DNA from 2 places in the Pseudomonas sp. G3-19 genome. Region 2 is predicted to be linked to the other one. Evidence: predicted binding sites of a transcription regulator. Region 2 holds the regulator's gene; the other holds the start of a gene.
What was found. Region 2 encodes sigma-54, which starts transcription at its own class of promoters, with help from an activator protein. Its sites were predicted from a motif close to ANTGGCATNNANNTTGCTNT; they were not measured.

Region 1: the regulator sigma-54 is predicted to act here: its motif matches at 3,758-3,777, upstream of ACOYXI_RS00020 (circularly permuted type 2 ATP-grasp protein).

What each region holds. Positions count from the first base shown of each region.
Region 1 covers NZ_JBMPIQ010000001.1:657-6,257, forward strand. The annotation lists partial or broken gene ACOYXI_RS00005 (c-type cytochrome) at 1-432, shown strand, start outside; gene ACOYXI_RS00010 (transglutaminase family protein) at 553-1,356, opposite strand; gene ACOYXI_RS00015 (alpha-E domain-containing protein) at 1,353-2,303, opposite strand; gene ACOYXI_RS00020 (circularly permuted type 2 ATP-grasp protein) at 2,316-3,725, opposite strand; gene ACOYXI_RS00025 (ribonuclease E inhibitor RraB) at 4,200-4,547, opposite strand; gene ACOYXI_RS00030 (hypothetical protein) at 4,760-4,993, opposite strand; gene speE (polyamine aminopropyltransferase) at 5,283-5,601, opposite strand, start outside.
Region 2 covers NZ_JBMPIQ010000003.1:5,224,158-5,229,758, reverse strand. The annotation lists gene ACOYXI_RS23755 (KdsC family phosphatase) at 1-98, shown strand, start outside; gene lptC (LPS export ABC transporter periplasmic protein LptC) at 107-679, shown strand; gene lptA (lipopolysaccharide transport periplasmic protein LptA) at 666-1,211, shown strand; gene lptB (LPS export ABC transporter ATP-binding protein) at 1,211-1,936, shown strand; gene ACOYXI_RS23735 (RNA polymerase factor sigma-54) at 2,124-3,617, shown strand; gene hpf (ribosome hibernation-promoting factor, HPF/YfiA family) at 3,691-3,999, shown strand; gene ptsN (PTS IIA-like nitrogen regulatory protein PtsN) at 4,012-4,476, shown strand; gene rapZ (RNase adapter RapZ) at 4,479-5,336, shown strand; gene ACOYXI_RS23715 (HPr family phosphocarrier protein) at 5,352-5,601, shown strand, end outside.

The sequences.
Region 1 (5,601 bases), on a different contig from region 2:
GTTCTATCTGGTGCTGGACTGACCCGCAGGCCGGCAACATCAGCCCTGAGCAATGGCCGTTCCAAGTGGCGAGCATCAAGCGCATGGCGCCGGTGGCCGAGCGCTTCCCGGCGCTGTTGCCGGATCCCAAGCTGAAAGCGGATGACCCGGTGAATCAGGGTTTTGCGCTGTTTCAGAAGAACTGCCTGGCCTGCCACCGGTTGAACGGTGCGGGGGATGCGCAGTTCGGGCCGGACTTGAATATTCCGTACAACCCGACCCGAGTATTTCGGCGCCGATTTCCTCAAGCGCTACATTCGCGATCCACAGAGCTTGCGCCAGTGGCCTCAGGCGAAGATGCCGGGGTTTTCGGCAGAGGTGTTGCCGGAGAGGGATTTGCAGTTGTTGATCGGCTATTTGCAACACATGGCTGGGCGCAAGGTTAAACCATAAGCGTTGCGGTGATATCACCGGCCTCTTCGCTGGCAAGCCAGCTCCCACAGGTTAGCGCTGACTCTGAATTCGCGGTAATCCTGTGGGAGCTGGCTTGCCAGCGATAGCGGTATCCCGGATCTACTGTTGTTGCACGGAAATAACCGGCGTCGGCGACACGAACACCTTCGCATGCATCTGCTCACAACCACCGCCCCGGCGCATGCCGCGCACCGGGCAGGCATCCAGATAATCCAGGCCCACCGCCAGTTTCAGATGCCGCTCCGGTCGGGCCAACTGGTTGGTCACATCAAAGCTGTACCAGGCGTCATCCAGCCACGCTTCGGCCCAGGCGTGACTGGCCAGATGCTCGGCGTCCTCGCTGTACAGATAACCCGACACATAACGCGACGGAATCCCCAGGCTGCGTGCACAGGCGAGAAACGCATGGGTGTGATCCTGACAAACCCCGGCGCGCCCGGCAAAGGCTTCGGCGGCGCTGGTGTCGACTTCAGTCGAACCCGGCGTATAGCTGATGTGCTGGTTCAAACCGTGCATCAGGTCGATCAGCGCGGTGCGATCGCGCCGCTGCTTACAGGATTTGTCGGCAAACGCCCGTAGCCCTTCGTCGGCCTCGGTCAGCCGGGTGAAACGCAGGAACGGCAGCGCCGACTGGCTCTCATGCTCGGCCTCACGCAATTCGTCGATATCGACCTGGCCGCGGGCGCCGATGATGATCGCTTCGTGCGGCTCATCCATGGTCAGCACGTGCAGGATATTGCCGAACGGATCGAGCTGGGCGCGCACCGGACGCGGCAGGTCGAGTTGCCAGCTCAACACGTGCTGACGCTCGCTGTCGTGCGGGGTCAGGCGCAAATACTGGATGCTCGCCCGCACCTGATCTTCATAGTGATAGGTGGTCTCGTGGCTTATGGAAAGTCTCATGCAGCCTCCAGGTATGAACTGTGAATCGCGTTGCCCAACTGGCGCACCAGCGGGATGAATTCGGTGAGCCAGGCGTGCAGGCCTTCGGCGAGGATTTCGTTGATGCCGGTGTAGCGCAGGCGTGCGTCCATTTCGGCAGCAAGGCGTTGTGCCGGACGGCCATTGGCGCCGGGTAACTGGGCGAGGATCTGGTCGATTTCCTCGGTGCAGGCGCGCAGCGAGCGCGGCACATCGGCGCGCAACAGCAGCAGCTCGGCGACATGCCGGGCGCCGGGTGCGTCGCGGTAGATCTCGGTGTAGGCCTCGAACGATGACAGCGCTCGCAACAGTGCACTCCACTGGTAATAGGCGTGCGCCGTACCGTCACTGACGGCCTCGGCCTGATCGCCGGCCATTTCATAGCGCGCATCGAGCAGGCGCAGCGTGTTATCCGCACGCTCGATGAACGTCCCCAGACGAATGAAACGGAACGCATCGTTGCGCATGATCGTGCCGTAGGACGCGCCACGGAACAGGTGCGAGCGCTCCTTGATCCACTCGCAGAAACGGCTCATGCCGTAACGACTGAGGCCCTGCTCGGCAATGCCGCGAATCTCCAGCCAGGTAGCGTTGATGTTCTCCCACATGTCCGCGGTGATACGCCCGCGCACCGCATGCGCACTGGCCCGCGCCGCGCCGAGGCAACTGTAGATGCTCGCCGGGTTGGCCGCGTCCAGGGCGAAGAAATGCAGCAGGCGTTCGGCATGCAGTTCGCCGTGACGCTCCAGATAATCGTCGAGGGTGCCGGTGATCAACAGCGGCATCGCCAGTTCGTGCAAACCGTCGCCGCGACCGTCCTGCGGCATCAGCGACAGCGAATAGCTGATATCGAGCATCCGCGCGAGGTTTTCCGCCCGCTCCAGGTAACGCGACATCCAGTACAGATCCGAGGCAGTTCTACTTAACATGGCAAGCTTCCTTCAATCCTCGACCACCCAGGTGTCCTTGGTGCCGCCGCCCTGGGAGGAATTCACCACCAGGGAGCCTTCACGCAGGGCGACACGGGTCAAACCGCCGGGCACGACCCGGGTTTCGCGGCCAGACAATACAAACGGACGCAGGTCGATATGACGCGGCGCAATGCCGTTTTCGACAAAGGTCGGACAGGTCGACAGCGACAATGTCGGCTGCGCAATGTACGCGTGGGGCTTGGCCTTGATCCGCTCACGGAACGCATCGATCTGCGCCGTGGTTGACGCCGGCCCCACCAGCATTCCGTAACCGCCGGAGCCCTGGGTTTCCTTGACCACCAGATCCGGAAGATTGGCCAGTACGTGGGAAAGTTCCGAGGGGTTGCGGCACTGCCAGGTCGGCACGTTCTTCAGGATCGGTTCTTCATCGAGGTAGAAACGGATCATCTCGGTGACAAACGGGTACACCGATTTGTCATCCGCCACCCCGGTACCGATGGCATTGGCCAGCACCACGTTGCCCGAGCGATACGACGACAACAGTCCCGGTACACCGAGCATCGAATCGGGGTTGAACGCCAGCGGATCGAGGAACGCGTCATCGAGACGGCGATAAATCACGTCCACCGCTTTCGGCCCGTCGGTGGTGCGCATGAAGACCTTGTCGTCACGCACAAACAGGTCGGCGCCCTCCACCAGTTCAACGCCCATTTCCCGCGCCAGGAAAGCGTGTTCGAAGAACGCACTGTTGAAGCGCCCCGGCGTCAGTACCACCACGCTCGGGTCGTCGATCGGGCTGGAGCTTTTCAGGGTGTCGAGCAACAGATTCGGGTAGTGGTCGATGGGCGCGATGCGCTGGGCGGCGAACAGCTCCGGGAACAGACGCATCATCATTTTGCGGTCTTCGAGCATGTAGCTGACGCCGCTCGGAGTACGCAGGTTGTCTTCGAGCACGTAGTAAGTGCCATCGCCGTCGCGCACAAGGTCGACGCCGGAGATGTGCGAATAGATGTCGCGGTGCAGATCCAGGCCCTGCATCGCCAACTGGTACTGCTCGTTGGCCAGCACCTGTTCGGCAGGGATAATCCCGGCCTTGATGATGCGCTGCTCGTGATAAAGGTCGGCGAGGAACATGTTCAACGCCTTGACCCGCTGGATGCAGCCGCGCTCGACGATCCGCCACTCGCTGGCGGGAATGCTGCGCGGGATGGTGTCGAACGGAATCAGGCGCTCGGTGCCCTGCTCGTCGCCATAGAGCGTGAACGTGATCCCGGCCCGGTGGAACAGCAGATCGGCCTCGCGTCGCCGTTGTGCCAGCAACTCGTCAGGCGTGTCGGCCAGCCAGCGGGCGAACTCCCGGTAATGCGGGCGGACCTGGCCGCCGGCATCGTACATTTCATCAAAATAGGTGCGGATCATGCCGTACTCCTTGTCACCCGGACCTACAGGCCTTCGCAAGGCCCGTGCCATCGGCATAAACGCTTTGATTTCAATCGGTTGGATAATCACGCCGCAAGCACCGCACCATTCCTGTGCGGCAAATGCCCCAAGCCGATTGCCCCCGCCTCATTGCGACGCATTGCATCGCCTATCACCAGCATAGTCAGAGTTGATTTCACCGCTCGCACCGAGCTGCGGATAATCGGCGCATCCGCTGAAAACTTCCCCGGTGAAGACTTCAGCTCCACTGATCCGGACTGCCCGCGCAGTCCCCGCAGGCCGTAACCCTGACCGGTTTCCTCTCCTTATCGGTCTTCCCTTTAGCCACCCTCTCCGGTGGCTTTTTTTTGCCCGGGATTCTTGTTTCAGGGTTTTGCCACGGGCTATTCGGCGGCCAGAAACGACAACGGCCAACCCGAAGGTCAGCCGTTGCTCAATACCTGAAACCAGAGATCAGTTCAGACGATGGCGGTTACGCACCTCCTGCTTGACGCCCCAGCCCTCGATGATGCCGCCCAGCGGCTCGACCACGGCAGAGAAACCTTGCTCGAAATCGCCAATGTCGTCATAGGTTGCGTACATCACTTTGCTCAGTTCCAGCGACCAGGCGCCATCGTCGCGCGCACTGACCTGGGCATTGATGGATTCACCACGAAATTTGCCTGCCGCCCTGCGCGCCCGCTCCTCGTCCGGGAAAATGGCGTAGAACTCGATGGGATGGAACCGGGAAAAGTCGAAACCGCCTTCTTTCATGCGGCGCAGAACATTGCTGCTGATGTCTTCTTGATAGGCTGTGCTCATGAATCGTCCCCCTCGGATAGATGGATAGACTTTCCGTATTCCCGCCCCGGGCCTTACAGGCCAAAGTACTTCGGCAACGTGGTTGCACGCGGGAAACAAGCATGTAGCTGACAAGACCAGACCTTAGCGATTGTTTCGCTGATCTCGCTTGCAGAGTAGCCCCAAGATAGAGCTGCTGCCAAGGCCTGGTGCTTCAAGTGACAGGAAGAATTTCAGATTGGCGTGATACTGCGGATTTCGATGCTGTTCTGGGTTTTCAGGCTTTTCACGCCAGCATCGGTGGTGCGCCCTTCAAGATCGTTCATATCCAGTTCGGCGGCCACCGGCAGGAGCCGTTCCTTGATCAGGCGTGCAGCCTCGTCGTCGCTGGGGCATTCCGCGCGCTCGAACACCTCATCGACAATTTCACCATGATCGTCCACGAAAGTGACTTTCCACTTTTGCATCGGTGCCTCCTCGATCAAACCCGCAAATGGGCTTACTACTATCTCGACTTTTGGCGAGATTGATCGTTCAAAAGGATTGCAGCGGACGAACATGAAAAAAAATTAACCGATGGGGAAACAGGCTTGTGTGGCGAGGGGATTCATCCCCGATGGGCGCGAAGCGTCCCTGAATTCAGCGAACGCATAGTGTCAGTTCCAACGCGTCTGCCGATTTTACGACTGCTGCGCAGCCGGTCGGGGATAAATCCCCTCACCACAGGGGATCTATCACCGATCCGGGAATAGTGCGTCAGTCGTTGCTCGGCTTGTTGATCGCCTGCAGCACGTACTGCGGCAGCGCGAATGCGCCGATGTGGATTTCCGGGTTGTAATAGCGGGTGACGATGCCGCTGCCGATGAAGCGCTGTTGCAGGGTTTCACGGCTCAGTTTGCGGTAGGCCGGGTTGGTCGAGCCCCAGGCAAAGGTCATCGAACCGCCAATGTAGGTCGGCACGGCCGCCTGATAGAAGTGCCAGTCCGGGAACAGGCTGCGCAGGCGACCGGCAGTGGTTTTGACTTCGTCGATCTGCATGAACGGCGTGCCGTTCTGGGTCACGAGGATCCCGCCT
Region 2 (5,601 bases):
CTCGGGCCCGCGGTGGCGAAGGTGCCGCCCGCGAATTCTGCGAATTGATCCTGCGCGCCCAGGGCCGCCTCGATGCGGCCAACGCCGCGTACCTGTGAGCCAAATCATGTTTAGCAAAAAATTTCGCAACTTCCTGCTGTTCGGCTGCATCGCTGCGATGTTTGCGGCGGTCGGCTACTGGAACATCAGTCCGGAACGTTTCCTCGACAAGCCTGTGGCCAAGGTCGAAGACACTGCCATCGACTGGTACGCCACCAATACGCATACCCTGCAATATCTGCCGGACGGCAAAGTGCAGTACGAAATGACGTCGGACAAGGCCGAACACCTGAAAGCGACGGATGTGACTCTGGTTACCAAACCCGACCTCAACATGTATCGCGGCACCGAGTTTCCGTGGCACGTGACCAGCGAACGCGGCGAAGTGAATCCGGACGGAACGCAGGTAGAATTGATCGACTCGGTACGCATCAAGCGCACCGATGAAAAGAAACGCGACACCCTGATCACCAGCACACGCATGACGGTGTTCCCTCAGCAGCAATATGCGCAGACCGAGCAACCCGTTAGAATCGACGGCGCTGGCGGTGTATCGACTGGCGTGGGAATGAAGGCGTATTTGAAGGAAAGCAGGATACACCTGCAATCGAACGTAAGAGGACAGTATGAGGCTCGTTAAAACCCTCCCTATTTTGCTCAGTCTGGGCGCAGCACTGGGAAGCGTGAGCGCCTGGGCTCTGCCGAACGATCAGCAGCAACCTATCCGCATTCAGGCCGACGACGCCCAGCTGGACGACAAGAACGGCATCGCCACCTATAAAGGTGATGTGATCATCACCCAGGGCTCGATGATCGTTAAGGGCAATACGGTGACCATCACCCGTACTCCGACCGGCGATATCGACGTGGTGACCTCGGTGGGCAACCTTGCCTACTTCGAGCAACTGCAAACCCAGGGTGACGCCAAGCCTGTTCAGGGCTGGGGCGTGACGATTCAGTACCACGCCGCGCAAAACCGCGTCGTGCTGATCGACAAGGCCAAGGTTGTCGACAAGGACAACAACACCACTCAGGGCGAGAAAATCGTCTATGACACGGTGAAGAAACTGGCCAGTGCCGGTCGCGCTACCGGCAGCAAAGTCACCGAAGCGCGTCCGCGTATCGACATGGTGATCCAGCCGAAGAAGAAAACCGACGAGAAAACCCAGTAATGGCAACTCTGAAAGCTCAACACCTGGCCAAGGCCTATAAAAGCCGCCAGGTTGTGCGCGACGTCAGCCTGTCGATCGACAGCGGCCAGATCGTTGGCCTGCTCGGCCCGAACGGTGCCGGCAAGACCACCTGTTTCTACATGATCGTCGGCCTTGTGCAGGCCGATCAGGGTCGCGTGCTGATCGATGATCTGGACGTCAGCCATCAGCCGATGCACGGCCGCGCCAAGGCCGGTATCGGCTATCTGCCGCAAGAAGCGTCGATCTTCCGCAAACTGTCGGTGGCCGATAACATCATGGCCATCCTCGAAACCCGCACGGAACTCGACAAGGCCGGTCGTCGCAAGGAACTGGAAAGCCTACTGCAGGAATTCCACATCAGCCACATCCGCGACAACCTCGGCATGAGCCTGTCCGGTGGTGAACGCCGCCGGGTGGAAATCGCCCGCGCCCTGGCGACCGCACCGAAATTCATCCTGCTCGACGAGCCGTTCGCCGGTGTCGACCCGATTTCGGTCGGCGACATCAAGCAGATCATCCATCACCTCAAGGCCAAGGGCATCGGTGTTCTTATCACCGACCACAACGTGCGTGAGACCCTGGATATCTGCGAAACCGCCTACATCGTCAACGACGGTCAACTGATCGCGGAAGGCGATGCGGCGACCATCCTTGCCAACGATCTGGTGAAGGAAGTGTACCTGGGCCACGAGTTCCGCCTGTAAGCACCAAGGCACTTGGCCAGCCTCCGGGTGCTGTATCGATGAAGCAGGCTTTTTATACGCTTTTATTGTTACAGCGCTCTAGGCAAACACGACAGTTTCAGGCATATAATTTGCTTAAGTTTGGCGCTCCGGCGCCCTGTAGTGGATGGCGCATGCGCGCCGGCGAATAAGGTGTTAAGCCCCTGCCATGAAACCATCGCTAGTCTTGAGAATGGGCCAGCAGCTGACGATGACACCGCAGCTGCAACAGGCCATCCGCCTGCTCCAATTGTCGACCCTGGACCTGCAACAGGAAATCCAGGAGGCCCTGGAATCCAATCCGATGCTCGAACGCCAGGAAGAAGGCGACGACTTCGACAATACCGATCCTTTGGCCGACAACGCCGAACAAAAACCCAACACCGACATTCAGGAACCGTCCTATCAGGAAGCCGCCCCGACGGTGGACAATCTGGAAGATGGCGAATGGAACGAGCGCATTCCTAACGAACTGCCCGTTGATACCGCCTGGGAAGACGTCTACCAGACCAGCGCCAGCAGCCTGCCCAGCAGCGATGACGACGAGTGGGACTTCACCACCCGCACGTCCGCCGGCGAAAGCCTGCAAAGCCATCTGCTGTGGCAATTGAACCTGGCGCCGATGTCCGACACCGACCGCCTGATCGCCGTGACCCTGATCGATTGCATCAACAATCAGGGCTACCTGGACGAAACCCTCGAAGAAATTCTCGACGCCTTTGATCCGGAGCTCGACATCGAGCTGGACGAGATCGAAGCCGTTCTGCACCGCATTCAGCAGTTCGAACCGGCCGGTATCGGCGCGCGCAACCTCGGCGAATGCCTGCTGCTGCAACTGCGTCAGCTCCCGGCCAAGACCCCGTGGCTCAACGAAGCCAAACGTCTGGTCAGCGATTACATCGATCTGCTCGGCAGTCGCGACTACAGCCAGTTGATGCGGCGTATGAAGCTCAAGGAAGACGAGTTGCGTCAGGTCATCGAACTGGTGCAAAGCCTCAATCCGCGTCCGGGCTCGCAGATCGAATCGACCGAAGCCGAGTACGTGGTGCCCGACGTCATTGTGCGCAAGGATAACGAACGCTGGCTGGTCGAGCTGAATCAGGAGTCAGTGCCCCGTCTGCGGGTTAACGCGCAGTACGCCGGTTTCGTCCGTCGCGCCGACACCAGCGCCGACAACACCTTCATGCGCAACCAGTTGCAAGAGGCACGCTGGTTCATCAAGAGCCTGCAAAGCCGCAACGAAACCCTGATGAAGGTGGCCACCCAGATCGTCGAGCATCAGCGCGGCTTCCTGGAGTATGGCGATGAAGCCATGAAGCCGTTGGTCCTGCATGACATCGCCGAGGCGGTCGGCATGCACGAATCGACGATTTCCCGGGTCACCACGCAGAAATTCATGCATACCCCGCGCGGTATTTATGAACTGAAATACTTTTTCTCCAGCCACGTCAGCACCTCCGAAGGCGGTGAATGCTCGTCGACGGCGATCCGCGCGATCATCAAAAAACTGGTTGCGGCGGAAAATCAGAAAAAGCCGTTGAGTGACAGCAAGATCGCTGGTTTACTGGAGGCACAAGGCATTCAGGTGGCTCGCCGCACCGTCGCCAAGTACCGCGAATCCCTCGGGATCGCGCCTTCGAGCGAACGCAAGCGGTTGATGTAAGCCACGTTACAGCGTTCCAGTGGCAGGCTCTTCGGCCTGCCGCTTTATGCACTGGCAACGAAGGAGAAGCTGTATGCAAGTCAACATCAGTGGACACCAACTGGAAGTGACCGAACCTCTGCGCACCTACATCAACGAGAAACTCGAACGATTGGAGCGCCATTTCGACAAGATCACCAACGTGCAAGTCACGATGTGCGTCGAAAAGCTCAAGCAGAAAATCGAAGCCACCTTGCATATACCCGGCAGCGAAGTGGTCGCTAACGCAGAAGATACTGACATGTACGCTGCGATCGACTCACTGACCGACAAGCTGGATCGCCAACTCAAAAAGCATAAGGAAAAGACCCAGAGCCTCCTTCAGGGCGCGACAGGTCGTTAACACTCCCAACCCATGATCCGACTTGAAAGTATCCTGACCCCCGGCCGTTCCCTGGTGAACGTGCCGGGCGGCAGTAAAAAGAAAGCCCTCGAACAGATTGCCAACCTCATCCATAAAGAAGTGCCGGATCTGGCCATGCAGGATGTTTTCGAGAGCCTGGTAGCCCGTGAGAAACTCGGATCCACCGGTTTCGGCAACGGCATCGCCATTCCCCACTGTCGCCTCAAAGGCTGCGAAGCGCCTATCAGCGCGTTGATGCACCTTGATGCCCCCATCGATTTCGATGCCATCGACGGCGCACCGGTCGACCTGCTGTTTGTACTGCTGGTCCCGGAAGCGGCCACCGATGCCCACCTGGAATTACTGCGCCAGATCGCCAGCATGCTCGATCGCAAGGAAGTGCGCGAAAAACTGCGCAGCGCACCGAGCAACGAAGCCTTGTATCAGGTCGTCCTGAGCGAGCAGAACGGTCATTAATCATGCGTTTGATCATCGTCAGCGGCCGCTCCGGCTCGGGTAAAAGTACCGCCCTGAATGTCCTTGAGGACAACGGCTACTACTGCATCGACAACCTGCCGGCCGGTCTGCTGCCGGAACTCGCCGAACGCGCCCTGATTCACACCGAACTGGCCCAGCCGCTGGTGGCCGTGTCGATCGATGCACGCAATCTGCCGAGCCACCTGTCGCGTTTCCCCGAACTGCTTGAAGAAGTCCGTGCCCGGCACATCCAGTGCGATGTGTTGTATCTGGATGCCGACGAAGAAACCCTGCTCAAGCGCTTCTCGGAAACCCGCCGGCGCCATCCGTTGAGCACTGCCAACCGCTCGCTGGCCGAAGCGATCGAAGATGAAACCGCCCTGCTCGGCCCGATCGCCGACCTGGCCGACCTCAAGGTCAACACCACCAATCTGAATCTGTACCAGTTGCGTGACACCATCAAGCTGCGACTGCTGAACCAGCCGGAACCGGGCACGGCGTTTCTGGTCGAGTCGTTCGGCTTCAAGCGCGGCATGCCGGTGGACGCGGATCTGGTGTTCGATGTGCGCTGCCTGCCCAATCCTTACTGGAAACCGGAACTGCGTGCACAATCGGGTCTCGACGCACCGGTCGCCGAGTACCTGGCTGCACAACCGGAGGTTGAGGAGATGTTTCAAGACATCTACGGCTACCTGTACAAATGGCTGCCACGCTTTGCCGCGAGTAATCGCGCCTATGTCACCATTGCCATTGGCTGCACCGGCGGGCATCACCGCTCCGTTTACCTGACCGAACGTCTGGGTCAGGCCCTGCAGAAAACCCTGAAGAACGTCCAGGTTCGCCACCGCGACCTCACTTAAAGGATTCACACCGCGATGCCTGCTCTGGAAATCGAAATCATCAATAAACTGGGCCTGCACGCCCGAGCGTCGGCCAAGTTCGTCGGGGTGGCGGGCCAGTTCCCGGATTGCACGATCAGAGTGGGTCGCACGCCAGAAACCACAGTGGATGGCAAAAGCATCATGGCGATGATGATGCTCGCCGCCGGCAAGGGTACGAAGATCTATCTGAGCACCGAAGGCCATCAGGAACAGGAAGCGCTGGATGCGCTGGTGGCGTTGATCA